3 regions of the Ruminococcus sp. 1001136sp1_2201st1_G3_2201SCRN_220225 genome follow, and region 3 is predicted to be linked to each of the others. Evidence: riboswitches for the same ligand, from Rfam matches in the RefSeq annotation. Region 3 holds a riboswitch; each other region holds the start of a gene.
What was found. Region 3 has a riboswitch for tetrahydrofolate ahead of folE (GTP cyclohydrolase I FolE). Riboswitches for the same ligand answer to the same signal wherever they lie in the genome.
Positions count from the first base shown of each region.

Region 1: it holds a riboswitch for tetrahydrofolate, as region 3 does, so the genes downstream of both, AB5642_RS13790 (folate family ECF transporter S component) here and folE (GTP cyclohydrolase I FolE) in region 3, are expected to answer to the same signal.
Region 2: it holds a riboswitch for tetrahydrofolate, as region 3 does, so the genes downstream of both, AB5642_RS06795 (folate family ECF transporter S component) here and folE (GTP cyclohydrolase I FolE) in region 3, are expected to answer to the same signal.

Region 1 is NZ_JBCOME010000043.1:28,116-35,107, reverse strand. It holds gene AB5642_RS13805 (prepilin peptidase) at 1-179, opposite strand, end outside; gene AB5642_RS13800 (GDSL-type esterase/lipase family protein) at 454-1,074, shown strand; gene AB5642_RS13795 (N-acetyltransferase) at 1,364-2,119, shown strand; gene AB5642_RS13790 (folate family ECF transporter S component) at 2,330-2,890, opposite strand; THF riboswitch at 2,977-3,078, opposite strand; gene AB5642_RS13785 (hypothetical protein) at 3,268-3,492, shown strand; gene AB5642_RS13780 (hypothetical protein) at 3,489-4,646, shown strand; gene AB5642_RS13775 (Xaa-Pro dipeptidase) at 4,627-5,517, opposite strand; gene AB5642_RS13770 (DUF6783 domain-containing protein) at 5,521-5,670, opposite strand; gene AB5642_RS13765 (DUF6783 domain-containing protein) at 5,602-5,808, shown strand; gene AB5642_RS13760 (alanyl-tRNA editing protein) at 5,816-6,970, opposite strand.
Region 2 is NZ_JBCOME010000015.1:977-7,968, reverse strand. It holds gene AB5642_RS06815 (AraC family transcriptional regulator) at 1-167, shown strand, start outside; gene AB5642_RS06810 (alpha-L-fucosidase) at 283-1,716, opposite strand; gene AB5642_RS06805 (MFS transporter) at 1,777-3,147, opposite strand; gene galE (UDP-glucose 4-epimerase GalE) at 3,392-4,408, opposite strand; THF riboswitch at 4,603-4,700, shown strand; gene AB5642_RS06795 (folate family ECF transporter S component) at 4,772-5,338, shown strand; gene AB5642_RS06790 (helix-turn-helix transcriptional regulator) at 5,491-5,646, opposite strand; gene AB5642_RS06785 (DUF4179 domain-containing protein) at 5,802-6,992, opposite strand, start outside.
Region 3 is NZ_JBCOME010000063.1:14,851-21,842, forward strand. It holds gene AB5642_RS16855 (hypothetical protein) at 1-43, opposite strand, end outside; gene folK (2-amino-4-hydroxy-6-hydroxymethyldihydropteridine diphosphokinase) at 75-908, opposite strand; gene folP (dihydropteroate synthase) at 1,023-1,832, opposite strand; gene AB5642_RS16870 (HD domain-containing protein) at 1,872-2,369, opposite strand; gene folE (GTP cyclohydrolase I FolE) at 2,366-2,923, opposite strand; THF riboswitch at 3,175-3,271, opposite strand; gene AB5642_RS16880 (aminopeptidase P family protein) at 3,405-5,192, shown strand; gene AB5642_RS16885 (8-oxo-dGTP diphosphatase) at 5,298-5,759, shown strand; gene AB5642_RS16890 (serpin family protein) at 5,868-6,992, shown strand, end outside.

The DNA of each region.
Region 1 (6,992 bases), on a different contig from region 3:
GGTACCAGCAGACCGCATATCCAAGATCCGAGACTGCTAACATCTATTTTCCATATTCGCGTAAACAAACTGACCAATACACAAAAAAGCAGCCAGCCATTGTCTACCTTCGCTCTCTGAATATCCATCAGAGCGGCGCAGCCTGCCGCTATAGCAGGAAATATTCTGTAAAAAAGCATAGACGTACCATCCCTTCTTTTACATAGGTTTACTAATAACAGGAGGCTATCTTGAAGTATTTTAGAGCCTGTTTGAGAAAGGCTTCCTGTATTTTATCTTTCGTAGAATAGGGAATAGTCGATCTGAAAAGATGACCTTCGATACCAGATGACTTCTGGTGAGTCTTATTATAGGTGCTCTATCTCCATTTGTCCAGTCTTTTTTTTACAAATTTTTCTAAAAAAACTATAAACCTTTTTGTTCTTGCAGTATAATATTAACGGAGGTAAAATTATGACAATATTAACATGTCTTGGTGACAGCATCACCGATTGTGAACACTGCTTTTCCAGAGATTTCCTTGGCAATGGCTATGTAAAAATGCTGTCAGACTGTCTTAAAAGGGACGGCTCAGACTATCAGGTACGCAATTATGGCACTGACGGCTTTACTATAAACAGACTTCTGCAGAGAATTCAGGGTGATTCTGATTTTACAAGTGATATTATAACAATTTTAATCGGAATTAATGATATTGGATTAATAATGAATACGGACAGAACACCGTTTCAGCAGAGGAATATGCTTTTTTCTTTTTACAAATGCTATGCAGATCTTATAACAATATTAGCAAAATCGAACTCGCGCATTATTTTAATGGAGCCTTTTCTTTTTCCCTGGCCTGCCTGTTATAGAACCTGGCTTCCTTTTCGCCAGAAAATATCACAAATGATCCACCAGCTATCAGAACAGTTTCAAATTTCTTATCTTACATTGCATGAGGAATTGAATGAAAAGGCGCGTCGTTATGGATATTCAGAAATTACTACAGATGGGATTCACCTTACTGAGCAGGGACAAAAATTTCTGGCAGACAGATTGTATAAATTAATTTGCGGCTATTCACCGTACTAGTACATCGTTTTCGAAATAACTATACCACTCACTTGTCTGTGAATCCGATTGCACAGGTATAAAAGCCTCGGCGTAGCCCGCTACGCCTGCGTTTTTATACCTGCACACTCGAATTCACATCCTACGCGATTGGTATAGTTATTTACGAAACGATGTACTAGAGCGTGTTTGAAAAAGGCTTTCTGCAAGATGTGTAAAAAGCAATCTGTCTTATAACAGACTATTTTCAGTTGCATTGCTGGATACAATTATGTATAATGACCCTAAACTTATAAAAGAAGGTTTTTTTATGGATAAAATCATTAAAGAAATTGAAGATATGTCACTAAATGCATGGCCCTCCCATAAAATGGAGCTTTATGATGGATGGATTCTCCGTTTTTCCTATTTTTATACACATAGAACAAACAGTGTGGAGCAGTTCGGAACTTCTACCCTTTCCTGGAGGGAAAAGGTTTCTTTCTGCGAAGCAGAGTATGCCCGACTGGGCAGCCCTGCAATTTTTAAGATCAGTCCTCTGGTTTCTCCGGATTTTGATTATCTTCTGGAAAACCGCAACTACGAAATCCAGCATACAACAAATGTTATGGCAGCCTCACTGGATGGAGCAGATCTTTCTGCGCCTTGCGATCAGGTAACTCTTACTGACGATATTCCAGATATTTGGATTGAAAGTCTTTTTGATCTGAAAGGCACCATTAATCCTGTTCACCGTGCTGTAGTTCCATCCATGTATCATGCCATCGTAAAAGACACCGTATGCGCCTCCATCTGGAGTAACGGAAAAATTATTGCAACCGGGCTTGGCATTCTGGATCGAAATTATATTGGATTGTACGCTATCCATGTTCGCGAAGATTTCAGACACAAGGGTTATGCTCGTCAGATTTGTACTGCACTTCTAAAAGAAGGAAAAAAGAAAGGCGCAACTAAGGCCTATCTTCAGGTAGTAGAGGGAAACACTCCAGCACGTAATCTTTATGAATCACTTGGACTTCATTATCTCTACACCTATTGGTTCCGGGTTCAGACACATACAAACTGAAAACTTTTCAGAGCATGTTTAAAAAAGGCTGCGATCAGTGTTTATCCTGATCACAGCCTTTTATTTGGGAATCGTATTTTTTGACTTATTCAACAAGTTGATTTCTCAAACAATCAACTTTCCAGTAAGTACATTGCTTCATAATCCATCTTATGCCATATTATTTAATTTGGGGTTTTGTATATAATTCAGCTCCTGGACTGCTGCCATTTATACGGTCTTCTTCTCCAGCTTAGCAGGTCTTATGTTTCCTACAACCATGCCTGTAAGCGGGCTGAAATAAAGAAGACTGGTAAGTACGCAGTAGATTGGAGTCATGATTGCAAACTGTACAAGACGTCCTGGCATAATTGCATAGAAGTTTGCTCCGATCATTACCAATCCTGCAGTGGTCAGTCCAAGTGTTCCCACTACGCCAGAGACTGCAATTGCGACACACATAACAACAGTCTTTACTTTTCTGTTCTTTTCAGCCATTAGTTTTCCAGCCAGTCCGGGGATCACACCCCAGGCAACTGCTGATAAAGTAATCAGTGGATTAACTCCATAGCCTTTCATAAAACATCCAATGATATCGGCAACAGCACCTTCTACACCACCAGCTACAGGTCCCATCCAAAGACCTGCCAATACAGTGGCGACAGTTCCCAATGTAATTCGATATACACCAAGATCAATTACCAGAACGCGTGACAGCACAAGCTGGATTGCTACCAGCAGTGCAAGGAATACAAGAGTCTTAACACTCCATGTCTGTTTGTTTTTACGCATAAAAAAAACACCTCCATAATGATTAAAATAACAGAGTAGTTACCATAAATAATAATCCCTCCACATTATGAGATGTTCTCACATGTAGCAACGGGTGCGGAAAATATATCGTAAACAGTCCTGCTGCTTTTCGTTTCACGGCGACTCCCCAGCCAATGAACACTTGACGCATAAATTCCTACTTCGCTATTATTTATTTAAAATGATTATAGCACAAAATATAGAAATTTCAATATGTATTTGTTATAATATTCACATAAATAAATTAATCGTTACTGTTCACTGACAAATGTTTGTGCATACTCTCCTCTTTTTCGCATATTCTAAGAATATCTTCCCTTATATAGGAAAAATATTTGACAAAAAGGAGTGTTTCTATGAGTATAAAATCCACAAACAAATCATCTTGCCAAAAACAGCCGCCACTACAGAATCCTTACAATGTTTTTTATAATAATTACATGAATACAAATGCTACTACAGAATGTACAGGACTTGGCTATCGTATGCCGGATAACTCGGAGGAATGGAATGCCTGCCGAGAGGTTTTCGATTTTCTTCCTGTACCATTTCCGGATTCGGAGGATACAAAGCAACAATGAAAAATTTCACAAAACTATTACTTGGCTCTTTGGTACTGTTCTCTCTGTCAGGATGTACTGCCGGTGATATGATCACCAGCTATACTTCTATTTCTGATCAGAGTGAAACCACCTTACAGAACACTTCAGAAACACCCAAACAGCGTGTTTATATGGATGAAATCAAAGGAACCCTTAAGGATTTCACCGGTGCCACCCTGACTATGGAAAGCCAGGAACAAACTTACGTTTTTGATCTTTCTGAAGCAACTTTGGAATGCGAAGATGGCATGATCACTGGAGATGAAATCAGTGTCATTTATGAGGGGCAGCTCTCTAACAAGGATACCAGCACTGTAAAAGCATTGAAAGTAGTAGACGACTTTCACAAAAAGAATCAGCTGGAAGTACGAAAGGCCTATGGGGAAGTACAGAGTCTGACTCCAAATACCATTACCATAAAAAATAAAAAAGGCAAAACAGCCACCTATCCAATCACTGGAACTGAACAATATTATCAGAATGGCATCCGCACCGGTGTATGGGTATACATTCATTTTAAAGGCAAGTTTGCTTCCAGTCAGAATACCCAAAGTTCTTCTCTTAATGCCAGTCATCTGAAAGTACTAAGCATTTCAGATATTGATCCGCTTACACTTCCAGATCCAACACCAACACCAGATCCTGCACAGGTTTCTGCCGATGCCTCAGCAAAAGAACAGCAGATTCATGCAGAAATTCAGAATATTTCCCTGAATACACTCACAGTTCTTCCCTCTGGCTCTGACAGCACAATAAATGTAGACTTGTCTCAGATTCCTTCTTACTTTAAAGGTGGAACAGCACCAGGCTCCTATGTAACCATAACTTGCACTGGACAATTTCAGGGAAATTCACTGGATGGTGTTACTGTTACAGCAGTCACCGGTGATGATCCGGATTCTCTTGGAAGCCGTGAAATTACCAGCTCAGTCAGCGGTACAATTATAGGCCATACAGCAAATACCGTCACACTTCAAACTGGCGATGGCGCAACCATAACCTGCTTTACAGAAGGGGCAAAGGATACCTCCACCAGTAATATGGAATCCGGCGCAGGTATCTGCATTACCTTTGATCCTACAAAATCCAAAAATTCCAACATTTATACATCTATCAAGATTCAGGACGCCTGAAGGTGTCCTGAATCCTTTTCTCTCCATCTGCCAGCCAGGCTCTCACATCCCCGGATTCTCCCAGAATGTCCATAAATGCCTGGTATTCATCCATTAAGCCCTTCCCATGTAAGACCATATAAGCTCCTGCATCACTTCCAAGAGCCACCTTTGCTCGGTACTTGTATGCCAGACGAAGGTTCTTTGCGGCCAGTTCTATAATAGGATCAAGCACTGATTCCTTATATCTTCCACATCCACGAAGATTTCGAATTGTCACAAGAGTAGGAACCCATACACTATCACTGTCAGCTAATTCTATGATTGTTTCCGGATCAATATAATTTCCATGTTCTACTGAATCCACACCAGCTTCCACAGCTGCCTGTACGCCATAAATTCCATTGGTATGGCTCATCACCGCCAACCCTTCTTCATGGGCAATATGTACCATCTCGCAGACTTCCTTCCTGTCTAAAGGCGTTCCAGTAATCTGTCCATGGTTATTAAAATCCAGAAGTCCTGTGGTCATAATTTTAATAAAATCTGCCCCTTTGTTTTTCGCTTCTTTCAAAAGGACATGGTATTCTTTCATAGTGTCAAAACCTTTTCCCACGATAGAGCCATAGTGTCCATTTTTATGGATGGCAAAAACAGGAGTACGATAATCAATTCCATATTCTGGTGCCAGTTTCCTGGCTCTTTCCGATACTCCTAATGCATCTCCACCATCTCTTACAAATACAATCCCCAGCTCTTCATAAGCTTTCAAATGTTTCCGTATCACTTCATCGTTTACATGATCCTTATGAATAGAAATTGCATCTTTATAATTCAGTCCATCCATGATCAGGTGCGCATGACACTCTCCAAACATTTCTTCATATAACACTGATTATCTTGAAAAATAATTCAGCTTTTCCTTTCTTCCGCAGAGCGTGTTTGAAAAAAGGACTTCTGCAAGATGTTCGTCACAATTTGTGGGAGATTTTGTCCGGAGGAGGGCGTCGTAGCGAGCTACGACAACCGAATTCGAGCAAAATATACCGCAAAGTGGGGCGTACAGATTGTGGGAATGCTTTTTCAAACACGCTCTAATACGGATTTTTTCAATCCTCTTTTATTCTTTATTGCAACTATTCAGCGGGTGCTATTCCGCAAGGTGCTTTTGCGAAGGAACTGAACAACTGCTATTTATTTTCGAAAAAGGCTCGAATTTCTTTCTCGGAAGCCTGCACAGACCCCTGTACAAAGAAAGGCTTACCGCCTCCCCTGCCATTCAATACTGCATTCATCTCTTTTGTAAACTGACGTAAGTCTCCGTCTTTTTCTCCCATAGCATACTTATAGCTTCCATCTGCATTCCTGGAGAATACTGCACAACGCCCCTTACAAACCTGTAAAATTGCATCTGTAAGCTTCTGAACGCTTCCTGCTTCCATTCCTTCCTGGAATAAAACCACATTCTCTTTTTCTTTCCATTTAGCAGCTTCGCCAACGATAAATTCTTCTTCTAACGCATGTACTCTTCCCTTCAGAGCAAAATTTTCATCCTGAAGCCTTGCTACCGCTGACGCTGTTTTGTCCATTTTCGCAGACAACTTCACGGAAATCTGACGATTCTGTTCATTTACCATGTTCAGATAATCAAGCACTCGCTTACCTGACAGCATTTCCATACGAACCCCCTCACGGAATTTCACCACAGAAAGCAACTTCAACATTCCAATTTCTCCAGTACGCGTCACATGAGTTCCACAGCACGCGCAGGTATCTGCTCCTGGGAAGCGCACAATACGAACCCATCCGGAAAGCTCTTTCTTACTTCTGTAATCCAGATTTTTAAGTTCCTGCTCTGTAGGATAAAAAATCTCAACTTCCTGATTTTCCCAGATAATCTGATTCGCTTTCGCTTCGATTTCGGCCATTTGTTCTTCATCCAGCATTCCGCTGAAATCGATGGTGATCACATCGCTTCCCATGTGGAATCCCACATTGTCATATCCAAATGCTTCATGTACCAGCCCACTTACAATATGCTCTCCGGAATGCTGCTGCATAAGATCAAATCTTCTGCCCCAGTTAATTTTTCCTATTACATCCATACCGACTTCCAAAGGCCCATCTGTATAATGAATTAACTCTCCATCCTTCTCATGAACTTCCTTAACATTTATTCCGCCTAATATACCGGTATCACTGGGCTGTCCGCCTCCTTCAGGATAAAAAGCTGTCTGGTTTAAAATTATTTCATAGCCTTTCTTGCTCTCACGACACTCCAACACCTTAGCGGTAAATTCTTTTTTATATACATCTTCATAATATAACTTTTTTGTCTCGTACATAAATGCTCCTTCTTTCATATAA
Region 2 (6,992 bases), on a different contig from region 3:
AAACCACAAACTACAATGTTACAGAAATTTCGAATCTGGTTGGATATGAAAATCCATTATATTTCAGCCGCTTTTTCCGGAAACAGTTTGGCGCTTCGCCGTCACAGTTTCGGAAACAACTGCGGCAAAATGAAGAGAATCAGATGACTGAACCAGAAAAGAAATGATCTGTATACGAAAGCCCAGGTTCAAAAACTGCCTGGGCTTTTAATTGATTTATTTTTATTACTAATATTCTACATACGCTCTCCCCTAGTCATATGTACTTCTTATTCTTCTATTTTAATATACTCCCACAAATGCCATCGCAGGTGCAACTCTGGAATCTTCAATTACGATTGCCAGACTATCTGTATGGATTCCCTTCAAATCGACGATTCTCTTATATCCGATAGTTGTTCCTTCATAGCATTTTTTTATGCTGCCGTTTTCTTCATAGCAGACATTAAATGCCTCAACTCTCTGGCTAAGCGGAATTGCTTCTTTCAGAACAAGATAATGTAGTTTTTTTCTTTCAATCCATTTAATCTTGATAACCAGTTTATTGGTTCCAGCCTCATTCAGAAAATAAGTCTCATAATCATCGGTTCTAAGAACTTCTGGGGACATCTCCCGGCAGTCAAGTGGTGGAATGGTTGTAATACCAGCTTCTTCCACTAAATTATTGGAAAAGCTTTCTTTGATAAAGCCACCTAACTGCTTCAGGTTCTGAATATCCGTTGGATGGATCTTTCCGTTTTTCATCGGAGGGATGTTTAACAGAAGTGTAGTATTTCCACCAACTGATTTTAAGTAAATATCCTTCAGATTCTCAAAAGAACGTACTTTATCATCCTCTTCTTCGTGATAGAACCAGCCCGGTCTGATGGAGACATCTGTCTCAGCCGGATACCAGGCAAGTCGTTCTTCCTTCGCAAGACGTTCCCTGCTTCCCAGATCAGACTGTGTTTCATCCAATGGTCTTTCACGGAACTCTTCATTATCCTCCTGCTGGCTTAACTCTGCGGTCAGAGCCGGATCTTTCATATCTGCTGCTACCACGCTCCATTCACTTGGGCGTACCTCACCAGCTTCATTTCCACACCAACGGATATCAGGACCAGAAATAGAGATCACAGCATTTGGCTGTAGCTTGCGAACTACCTGGTAGTATCTTTGCCAGTTATATTTCTGTACCTTTCCGTTTGCGCCTTCCCCACAGGCACCGTCCAACCATACTACAAAAATATCACCATACTCTGTCAGAAGCTCTGTAAGCTGATTCACATAATAGTCATCATACTCTTTTCCTTTTCCATAGGATTCATTGTTTCTGTCCCAAGGAGAAAGATAAACACCAAACTTCAGGCCATATTCTTTGCAAGCCTCCATTGTTTCTCTTACAATATCACCCTTTCCATTTTTATATGGAGAGTTTTTGATACTGTGTTCGGTGTATTTTGATGGCCACAGGCAGAATCCGTCGTGATGTTTGCAGGTAAGAATCAGTCCCTTCATACCGCCCTCTGCGGCTGTTTTCGCCCACTGTTTTGCATCCAGCTCTGTCGGATTAAAAATAGATTCCGGCTCTGTTCCATCGCCCCATTCTCTTCCGGTAAAGGTATTTACTGTAAAATGAATGAAACAGAAAAATTCCATACTTTCATATGCAATCTGTCTTGCGGTCGGTACTGCTTCAATTAATCTTTTGTCTTCTTTTAAGCCGCTATAGTTCATAATCATCCTCTAGACATTTTTATTGTTACATCCCATTGCTATATTTCGTTATCTTAATGATTATTTTGCTTTCAGCATTTTACTGTTCTTTAATTTTTCATTTGCCTTTTCTACATTCATCTGTGACATAATAAAAGTAATGATTACACAAATCACAACTGGAATCCACAGATACATAGTATGAAGCATGCTAAGGCAGGAATCCGGCTGTACAGCAAGTGAACTGTTAAAGTGGCTGAATTCCAGAAGCCAGCCTGTAATCGCAGTTCCAAGTCCTCCTCCAAGTTTCACACCAAGGGAAGTACAGGAATACATGGTTCCGTCTACACGTTTATGCTTTGTCAGATAAGTATACTCTGAACAGTTAGCAATCACCGCATTCATATCACCCTGCCATGGTCCCATACCAAATGCAGCAACGGCTGTAAAGGCAATCATAAGCGGTACGCTTCCCATATAAGCAGCAACTACTACAAGGGCACGTCCAATGGTTCCAATGGTATATCCAACCAGATTCAGCTTATATAACCCTTTCCATTTTGCTACTAAAGATGGTGTAATAACCAGTGCAATGATTAACGGGATATTGATTACCCAGGAAAATACCGGGAACAGATCCTCGTTTTTCAATACATACATCATGTAATAAATACCCATACTGAGCATTGCGGAATAAATCTGCTGCAGAATGTAGGTTACGCAGATCATAATATAAAATCTGTTGGAAAATAACAGTTTTGCAGCTTCAATAAGGCTATATTTTTCATCTACTGCGCTTGATGCATCTTCGTTTAAGACTTCTTCTGGAAGCTCTTTTACAGATAATGCAGAAACTGTATTTATAATAAGTCCAATGATGGCATAAATGATTGCTACAATTCTCCATCCAGCAGCTCCCCCTCCCATAATCTCAACAAACTTGATAGTAACAGACTGGATCAAAAGACTGGTAGAAAATGCAAAGATAAAACGGTAAGATCCCATTTCTACACGTTCTTTGCTGTTTTTGGTAATCAGAGCTGTAAGAGCTGAATATGCAATGTTATTTGCTGTATAGAACACTGCATTTAACAGGGAATATGCAATAAAGAACCATGCATACTGCGCTGTCTGTCCAAGACTTTCCGGAATTGCAAATACACCGATCAAAGTAACTGCACAGCCGATATAACCATACAGCATCCAAGGTTTTGCTTTTCCCATTTTTGTTTTTGTCTTATCAATCATAGAGCCGAAGAAAATATCGGTCACTCCATCAAACAGTTTTGATACTGCAATCAATGTTCCTACAATACCCGGGTTCAATCCAACAGTATTGGTCAGATAGAGCATTACGAAGGTGGAAAGGAATGCATATACCACATTTCCAGCCACATCTCCGGAACCGTATCCGACTTTGTTGTACCATTTCAAATATCTTTTTTCTTCCATGTTTTCCTTCTCTTTCTCCTGTTTTTTCAGGTTTATTTTCGTACTTCCTTAATCCGAATATAATTATATCTTTATCTTTCCCAAAATTACATAAACAACATTTAACAAAACATGCACAAAATTGTAGAATTTTAAAAAATAGAATATTTCAGGATAAAAAATGCGTTCATTTATAACATAAGGTCAATTATTCAAAAAAATAAGAGGGCTGCATCTTACAGCTCTCTTATTTTAAATATACATCCTATTCTTCATATCCCTGCGGATTATTAGACTGCCATCTCCAGGAATCTTCACACATCTCACGGATACCGTTCTCTGCTTTCCAGCCAAGCTCTTTTTCTGCCTTAGATGCATCACAATAACAAGTTGCAATATCTCCGGCTCGGCGAGGTTTGATCACATATGGAATTTTCACACCAGTTGCCGCTTCAAAATTCTTTACAATATCAAGAACACTATAGCCCTTTCCGGTTCCCAGATTGTAAATCGCAAGCCCAGGATTTTCCCCGATTTTCTTAAGCGCTTTTACATGCCCCTTTGCCAGATCCACAACATGAATATAGTCTCTTACACCAGTTCCATCCGGAGTATCATAATCATTTCCAAATACACCAAGTTCCTTCAGCTTACCAACTGCTACCTGTGTAATATATGGCATAAGGTTATTGGGAATGCCATTTGGGTTCTCTCCAATTGTTCCACTCTTATGTGCGCCAATTGGATTAAAGTAACGAAGAAGCATAACATTCCATTCTGGATCTGCTTTCTGGATATCGGTAAGCACTTGTTCCAGCATGGATTTTGTCCAGCCATACGGATTCGTACACTGTCCCTTTGGGCATTCTTCTGTAATCGGAATCTGCGCCGGATCTCCATATACAGTTGCTGAAGAAGAGAAAATAATATTTTTCACATTATGTTTTCTCATTACATCAACCAGAGTTAAAGTGCCTGCTATGTTATTTTCATAATACTCCCAGGGCTTAACCACAGATTCTCCAACTGCCTTCAAACCTGCAAAATGGATACAGGACTCAATAGTTTCCTTATCAAAAATATCATTTAAAGCATCTCTGTCCAGAATATCTGCCTTATAAAACTTCACTGGTTTTCCTGTGATTTTTGATACTCTGTCCAGTGCTTTTTCACTTGCATTGCTTAAATTGTCCAGTACCACAACATCATATCCTGCATTCTGAAGCTCCACTACCGTGTGGCTTCCAATATAACCAGCACCACCTGTAACTAAAATTGCCATAATGATTCCTCCTGAACGGTTTTTTCTTTTATTATAGTCTGATTTTTGTAAAAACATATGGACAAAGTTTTAGAAAATATGGAGAAAATGCCACGATTTCTTGTCTGTTTTCTTAATTGCAAAAACTTATATTTTTATATATTTTTTTCTTGCTTTTTCCAATAATATGCTATATACTGCCCCATGTAAAGTAATGCAGAGTAAATTCATGAGCGTAAAGTGCCTTCCGGATGGAGAGTTGCCGGAGGACGAAAAGAGAAATCTTGCGGTTCGTGGATTGCTTCTCGCTGCAACAGAAGATAAATATGAATCCATAAATTATCTCCTATTGTGAGCGAAAAAAGAAAAGGAGGTAATTTTTTTATGGAGAAAACAAAGAACATGTTTCTCACCTCAGCCAAAGAGCTGAAAACCACTTCTACCCTGGCAGTCTGTGCAATGCTTGCTGCCCTGGCACTGATTTTAAATTCAGTTGCTTCTATCAATATCGGTCCCTATGTAAAAATTGGATTTTCCGGTATTCCAAACCAGATTGCTGATTATCTGTTTGGACCCATTACCGGATGTTTGTTTGCCGGTGTGCTGGATACTGTGAAATTCTTTATCCGCCCTGATGGTCCATTTTTCTTTGGGTTCACCTTTAACGCAATGCTCGCGGCATTTATTTATGGATGTTTTTACTACAAACATAAGCTCACTTTCCGTCGCGTGCTGATTGCAAAACTGGTTGTCGTTCTGATTGTAAATGTTCTGTTAAATACCTTATGGCTGGACATGCTATACGGAAAAGGATTCCTTGCAATCCTCCCAATGCGTACTGTAAAGAACCTGATCATGTGGCCAATCGATTCCTTTATCTTCTTTACCATCACAAGATTGATTGAGCAGACAGGAATTTTTAATCTTTTTAGAAAACCGGCTGCCAACTGATTACATATATTTGAAAATATAAAAACTTTGCGATATCAAATAAAAAACGCGAATATTCCAGTACTAAATAAGCCACTGATATTCGCGTTTCTTATTATCCTAACCACTTAAAAGAAGGATAGTATCTTACAACAGCTTTCCCCACAATCTGGTCAAATCGCACGAATTTGTTTTTCCATGAACGTGAATCTCTTTTCATTCTCCCAATTAGACACAGTCTGTCTGGTAACATGAAATATTTTTCCAAATTCCTCCTGAGTCAGCGCCTTTTCTTTTCGTATTTTTAATATCTGCGTTCCAATGTTCATATTTGCTCTGCTCCTGTTCTTCCAATCGGTTTTGCTTCTCACTTGGATTATATAAAAAATTCTGCCTAATGAAAAGCAATTTACCTTTTACAGTGGAAAAAACAGGTATGCAAAGCTTCTTTGACATGGTATTTTTTAAGAAGATTCACGTTTCTCTACTTAATCTGAATCCTTATTTTTTCACCGACAGGTGTCCAGTCAGATTCTGCAGTGATTTCACCTGTAGTTCCATCATATGCGCTTTCTTCGGTTCCATAATCTTCATCCGTTTTATTTGCTGCGTCGGTATTTTCTTTCTGGTCTGTATCGTCTTGAAGCCTTACTTCTGTGGGAGCTACTGCCCCTCCGATAATTTGAGTTTCAATCGGCTCCTCTGCATCTGACGGATTTTCTCCCTCCAAAGTATCCTCTGGAACTTCTTCCACTTCTTCTGTAGTCTCACCAATTTCTACAAAATCGTCATCAACCCAGATAGTGTCTGCAGCAGCCATATAAGGCTCTCTGGTATAAAGCTGTAATTCCAGATAATCGCTGTCAATATCCGGGAGTAAAAGAACCGGACCGTCAGAATCCAGCTGATACATGCCCCAGAAACTGGTTTTAAAACTCCATTGAGATTTACCATCTGCTGAATTACTGCGCAGTTCATACTGTACCTGATTTCCTTTACTGTCTGTCCCCATAAGCATCATCTCATTACCTTTATACAGCTTTTCCTCAAGTTCTTCCGGAATTTCTGCCGCAATTATACTTTGCAGTTTATTCATGGAAAAGTCTGTTAATTTCACGGTTCCTTCTTCTGTTTTAATAGAAATATCTTCTAGCTTTTTATGAACTGTCTGTTTCATAAGCTCCGCATGAGGAATAGAAAAATCAAACTCAAATTCTGCAAAATAATCTTCGCCAAGATTTTCATTTTGATAAGCACCAAGTACCAAATGTACTTCCGGATTTTCTCCCAAATCCTCATCAAGGGAAAAGCGGGATTCCAGAACAGCATCATAGACATTTTCATCCAGTCCGGTATTTAGTAAATCCTCATCCGAATACGGCAGATAGTGTCCGCTTTCGTATTCTTCAATTTTCTGTCCATTTATTGTAGTTTTCTGATAATCAATGTTAAGCTGTGTATTGGCAAAGGTCCAGGCATCCTGGACATCATCCGTGCCCTTTTGCCCGGAAGATGTTTTTTCTGCATGCACCTTTGTTAACAGAACCCCATTATCCAGAACCACTTCTTTTAATGTTACAGTAATTCCTTTGTCTTCCTTAGAGGTATTCAACACTTCCGTATAAGATTCAATGCTTTTGGGGAAACCAAGGGTTTCTCCTATGGACAATGTAAT
Region 3 (6,992 bases):
GCAGCTGTGGGAGCGTCATAGGCGCGGAACAGCTGACTTTCATATGTGATGTCTCCGGTAGGCGACATGTTCGTTTAGCGGCAAAGAAGAATATTTAAAAGCTGTGAAATTGTCTGATTTAGTACAGGATGCCTGAGGTAAGGGGCAATCTGGTTCATAGGAGCCAGCACAAAGTCACGATTCTGCATATCCGGATGGGGGATGTGAAGATCTGCAGTATCAATGATTTCCTGATCATAAAAGAGAATATCCAGATCCAGAGTACGAGGACCCCAGTGAATAATACGTTCCCGGTTTGCCTCCTGTTCCAGCTGATGAAGACGTTCCAGCAATTCTTCCGGTGAAAGAAGGGTACGCATTTTCAAAACTCCATTCAGAAATTCATCCTGATCGGTAACACCATAAGGTTCTGTTACAAGATAATCAGAAACGGCCTCTATCCGGCATCCTTTTGTTTTTTTCAAACCACGTATCCCATTGTCGATGAACAGCTTTTTATCTCCCATATTAGAGCCAAAAGCAATGTATGCAGTATGCCATTTTCTTGTGATTTCCACAGATACGGTTTTCAGTGGAAGACCAACAGGAGCCCAGGGCTTTTCAATTTTCAGTGTGATCTGTTCCAGACCGGAAAGAGAGTCGAGCAGCATCTCTGCAAGATTTTCTGCAAGTGCTTCCAGAAGCTTAAAAGTATGTTTTCTGGTGAAATCTGTAATCATGTGGCTGACTTCTCCGTAATTGATAGAAGCAGACAGATCATCCGTTAACCCGGCCTGACGTGTGTGGGTAAAGAGGGTGGCAGAAATAACAAATTTTTGTCCAAGTACATTTTCTTCCGGATAGACACCATGGTTGGCAAAAATTTCCAGTTCTTTAATTTCTATTTTATCAAATCTGGTTTTATCCATAACAGTTGTTCCTTTCTGTTGGCTATTTACAATTTTGAGGAATTTGAACGCAGTCGCTTCGCGACTGCGTTCATGAGCAAGTAGCAAAGCGGATTGCGAATGTCCTCTTTACTCTCAATTACAACCCAAAATTGCTTCTGTCATCTGGATTACGCGTCTGTTTTCCTTGACATCATGAACACGCACAAAAGAACAGCCCTTCATCACACCAATTACACTGGTAGCCAGTGTTCCCTCTACACGCTGGTCTACAGGCAGATCAAGTGCCAGTCCGATCATCGACTTGCGTGAGGTGCCAAGAAGAACCGGAAAGCCCAGATTCTTAAAAAGCTCCAGATGATTCATAGTTTCCAGATTCATCTCAAATGTTTTTCCAAATCCAACCCCTGGATCGAGAATGATTTTCTCATCTTTGATTCCTGCTTTTCTTGCAAGATTGACACATTCCTGTGTCTCAGAAAGCATATCGATGAGAAAATTGTTATATTCTGTATTGGACTTATTGTGCATGAGACAGCATGCAACATCATATTTGGCAATTACAGCTCCCATTTCAGAATCATATTTTAATCCCCAGATATCGTTGACCAGATCTGCACCGGCCTGAATCGCACTTTCTGCCACGCTGCTTTTGAAGGTATCTACAGAAATGGGAATGTCAAAACGTTTTCTGACCGCTTCGATAACGGGCAAAACTCTCTGAGCTTCTTCCTCTGCACTGACCGGCGTGTGTCCGGGACGCGTAGACTCCCCGCCAATATCGATAATATCCGCACCATCCGCGATCATGGCTTCTGTATGCCGCAAAGCTTCATCTAAATGATTCCATTTCCCGCCATCGGAAAAAGAATCAGGAGTAATATTTAAAATTCCCATTATATAAGTGTGATTTTGTGTATCAAAAAAACGATTTCCAATTTTCATAAATAGAAACCATCCTTTCTGTTAGATTTTTTAGAAGGCTTAATATTCAATTGTCAGATTTTTTTTCTCAGAAGGCCAGTAACATTCTGAAGCTGCTGAACATGAAAAACAATTTCTGGACTTTTTATCAGCCTTATATAGCAGCATAGCCAACACATTATCAGATCCATCCGTCCTGTGCTGACTGATCGCAGATAATATTTCCTCTTTTTCCTGCTCTGTAAAATGCAGATCTGCCAGAATCTTTCCGGCTATTTCAGCTCCTGCAATGTCATGAGAAATACCCGACAGATATTGCTGCGCACGGCCAATGTCATGAAGAAGAGCAGTGGCATAAATGATTTCCCTGGACAGATTAAGCTTGTTTTCCAGAGAATAAATATACATCAGCCTGGCAACATCCAGAAAGTGTTCCGGCGTATGTCTGCAGAAAATACGATCTTTTTCAAGCTCCTGTATTTTCTCACAGTGCTTTTGATAAAGGGGATGCCGCCAGATTAAAGAAATACGGTTTGTTTCAGAAAAAGAACTGCTCATTTTCCGACCATGGAAAGGAACATTTTCTGCAGCTCCTTATCTTCTTTGAAGGCTCCGCGGGTTACAGTTGTAATTGTTTTGCTTCCTGGCTTTTTAACGCCTCGCATGGTCATGCAGGTGTGTTCTGCTTCCAGCATAACCATAATTCCCTTCGGAGAGAGGGCACGCTCCAGAGCGTCCGCAATCTGTACTGTGAGGCGTTCCTGGATCTGCGGTCTTCTGGCATAAACCTCTACCGTACGTGCCAGCTTGCTTAATCCTGTGACTTTTCCATCGGGAATATAAGCCAGGTGCGCCTTACCATAAAAAGGCATCAGATGATGCTCGCACATAGAGTAAAAAGTAATATCTTTTTCCAATACGATCTCATTATTTTCTACTGGAAACTGCTTCAGTAAATGGTGATCTGCTTCCTGATCGAGACCACCGTAAATTTCCTCGCACATACGTGCAATTCTGTCGGGAGTATCAATCAGTCCCTCCCGGGTAATATCCTCACCGATTCCTTCCAGAAGCAGGCGGATGGCCTGTTCTACTTTTTGTTTGTCAACCATTAAAAATAACCTCCTTTGTATTTGATTGCGGAGACTATCCTTTTTTGATAAAACCGGGGAAGGATTTTCGAATTCGAATATCTGCCTGCTTAATACGCAAAAAAGGATATCTCCAATTGTGATAGAATGTATGTCGAAAACATTCCCTTGAGCCTGTTAAAAAACGTTTCCACAAATCGCAATGTGCATCTTGCAGAAAGCTCCTTTCGGGCAGGCTCTGACACAATATGAGATATCCCTCTTATAGTGCTTGCAACGGGTGCGGATAATATACCGTAAGACGTGCTTTTCGTTTCAGTGACAACTCCCCATTCACCGAACACTTGACGCATAAAATCCTATTTTGCATATCATTCATTTCGAAAGTTAGTATATCACGTCTTTTGGGAATAGAAAAGTGTTTTTTCTTAAACAGGTTGCGAAAGGGTAACGTGGATATTATAATAGGAATAGACAAAATTCACTGGAAGGAGTCAGTTTTATGACAGTTAAAGAACGAATCACCGCACTTCGGGAAGTAATGGCAGAGAAGAAAATAGATGCTTATCTTGTTCCCACAGATGATTTTCATGCATCTGAATATGTAGGAGAATACTTTAAGTGCAGAAAATATATTACAGGTTTTACCGGATCTGCCGGCAGAGCAGTCATCATGCAGGATATGGCTGGATTGTGGACAGATGGAAGATATTTCATCCAGGCGGCCGCACAGCTGGAGGGAACGGGTGTAGAGCTTTTTAAAATGGGAGAACCAGATGTTCCCACTGTGCACCAGTTTCTGGAAGAAAAATTAGGCGAGGGAATGTGCCTTGGTTTTGACGGAAGAACCGTCAGCGCCGAAGAAGCAGATGAACTGACCGAACTTCTTGCAAAAAAAGGAGCCACTCTTCAGACGGATTCTGATCTGGTAGGAGAAATCTGGGAAGATCGTCCGGCACTTTCCTGTGAACCGGTTATGGAACTGGATGTAAAATGGGCAGGCGAATCCCGTGCTGACAAATGTGCAAGAATCCGTAAATCAATGGAAGAGAAAGGTGCAGATGGATTTGTACTGACTTCTCTGGATGACATTGCATGGCTGCTGAATATTCGTGGCGGCGATGTACATTGCTGTCCGGTTGTTCTCTCTTATCTGATAATGACAAAAACAGAAATCAGGCTGTTTGCAAATGAAAAAGCATTTTCGGCTTCAATTCTGGACGCATTATCTAAGGATGGCGTAACCATTCTGCCCTATGACAGCATTTATGAATATGTAAAAACATTTGAGAAAGACATGACAGTTCTTCTTTGTAAAAAGAAAGCCAACTGTCGTCTGGTAAACAGTATTCCGAAGGAAGTAACGATTCTGGATGAAGCCAACCTGACTTTTCTTCCAAAATCAATTAAAAATCCAGTAGAAGTAGAAAATGAACGTATCGCTCATATCAAAGACGGAGTTGCGCTTACCAAATTCATCTGCTGGCTAAAGAAAAATGTTGGCAAAATTACAATGACAGAGTTAAGCGCAGGAGAGAAGCTGTACAGCTTCCGTGCCCAGCAGGAGAACTTTATCGACAACAGCTTTGACCCCATTATTTCTTATGGCATTCATGCTGCAATCAACCATTATTCTGCCACACCAGAGACAGATATTGCCATTGAGCCTGGCAATTTCCTTCTGGCAGACACAGGCGGACACTATTACGAAGGTACTACAGATACCACCCGCACAATTGTTATGGGCTCTGTGAATGACGAGCAGAAGAAATATTTTACCGCTGTTTTACGTGGCATGCTGAACCTTGGAAATGCCAAATTCCGTTATGGCTGTACTGGTGTAAATCTGGATTATCTGGCGCGTGGTCCGTTATGGGAAATGGGACAGGATTTTAATCATGGAACAGGACATGGAGTTGGTTATCTTCTGAATGTTCATGAAGGACCAAACAGCTTCCGCTGGAGAATTATTCAGGGAGATAATGCAGTACTGGAAGAGGGTATGATCACATCAGATGAGCCTGGATACTATGTGGAAAACCAATATGGAATCCGCCACGAAAACCTGCTCGTATGCAAAAAAGCAGAGAAAACCTCATTTGGCCAGTTCATGTGCTTTGAACATCTGACTATGGTACCGTTTGATCTGGATGCTGTTGTTCCCGAGCTGATGACTGTGCAGGAACGGGCACTTCTTAATAATTATCATGCACAGGTATATAAAAAGATTTCTCCATATCTGGAAGAAGAGGAAAAAGAATGGCTGAAAGAAGCTACACGCGAAATCTGAAGCTAATCATTTAAAACAGTAAACAGGGGCATGTATAAAACTGATATGCATCGCCCTTGTTTTATATTTTACAGAAAAAAGCAGTGCCTGCGGGAAGGAGAATAAATGACAATAACTACTTTATGCTATATCGAAAACGATGGCAAATATTTGATGCTTCACAGAGTAAAAAAGCAAAATGACATGAACGAAGGCAAATGGATTGGTGTAGGTGGACATACAGAAAATCAGGAATCCCCTGAAGAATGTCTTCTGCGTGAAGTAAAAGAAGAAACAGGACTCACACTTACTTCCTACAAATTTCGTGGCCTGGTAACCTTTATAAACAGCGAATGTGAATCTGAGCTTATGTGTGTATTTACAGCCGATGGATATACCGGGGAACTGATTGAATGCAATGAAGGCGAACTATGCTGGGTTGATAAGAAAATAGTGCCAGAGCTTCCTACATGGGAAGGTGATAAAGTTTTTCTGAACCTGCTTCTTTCAGAGGAAAAACGTTTTTTCTCTGTTAAACTACAATATGAGGGAGAAATGCTTGTAAATACGGAAATTCGCTTATACTAAATGAAAATTAATATAACAGAAAGAAGAAACAAATATGTTAAAATAAAACAGAAACTTGCAGAAAACCTTTGCTAAAAGGACTTTATCGACCGTACAAGGAGGTTATACATGAATAAAATAAAACTTTTTGCCGGAGCACTGACGTTCATGACAACCATGGCTCCTCCAATCCATGCATATGCTGCCACAGCCAGTCACGCAGAATTAAATGCAGCTGAAAAGAACATTGATCTTGATAAATCAGTTAATCTGCAGAATTCTATTAACCTTACAGATGAAATAGCCAAAGAAAATCAGGATTCCAATATAATGTTCAGCCCCACAAGCCTTAACTTCGCCCTTGGCATGATTGCAGAAGGTGCCAAGGGCGAAACGAAAAACGCATTAAATGAATATTTAGGAACCGATGATTTTGCAGCATATGCCAGAAAGTATATGAATGTAATTAAAAGCTATAATACAGAAGACGAAAATTATGGTTATACATCGAAATTAAAAATTGCAGATGCTTTATGGGTAAATCGGGGACTGACTCTGCAGGACCAATTTCAAAAAAATGCAGAAGATAATTTTGAAGCAGAGGCGGAAATTCTTGATTTTTCTGATAAAGAAAACACATGCAATACTATTAATGCATGGTGCAATGAAAATACAGATGGGCTGATTCCGGAAATTATGAAACCTGACATGCTTAATGAAAACAGTGAATTGTGTCTCACCAATTCATTGTATTTCGAATCCGGATGGTCCCAGGATCCATGGGATGTTTCTGATGAAAAAGAAAAATTCGGCGATAACGAAGAAACAAAGTACATGACAAGCATCGGTGATAATTACTATGAAAATGATGCGGCAACAGCATTTGAAAAATACTATGCAAATAATCTGAGTTTCATTGGAATTTTGCCGAAAGCAGAAGGAGATTTTACTCTTGATGAGCTGGATATTGAAGGTCTTCTGGAATCAGAACCGGAATACGATGAAGTTAATTGTAAAATGCCTAAGCTGAATTTTGAAACAACCGCTGAGTTAAGTGATATCCTCAGTAGAATAGGACTTGAGAATGTTTTTTCGGACGATGCTGATTTTTCAGGCATTGCAGATAAAGCGGTCCATGTCAGTTCTGTTTTACAGAAAACAAAGCTGGAACTAGACGAAAATGGAACTAAAGCTGCCGCTGTGACTGCAGTGACAATGGAGTGCATGTCTGCAATGGATACGGATCCGATTATA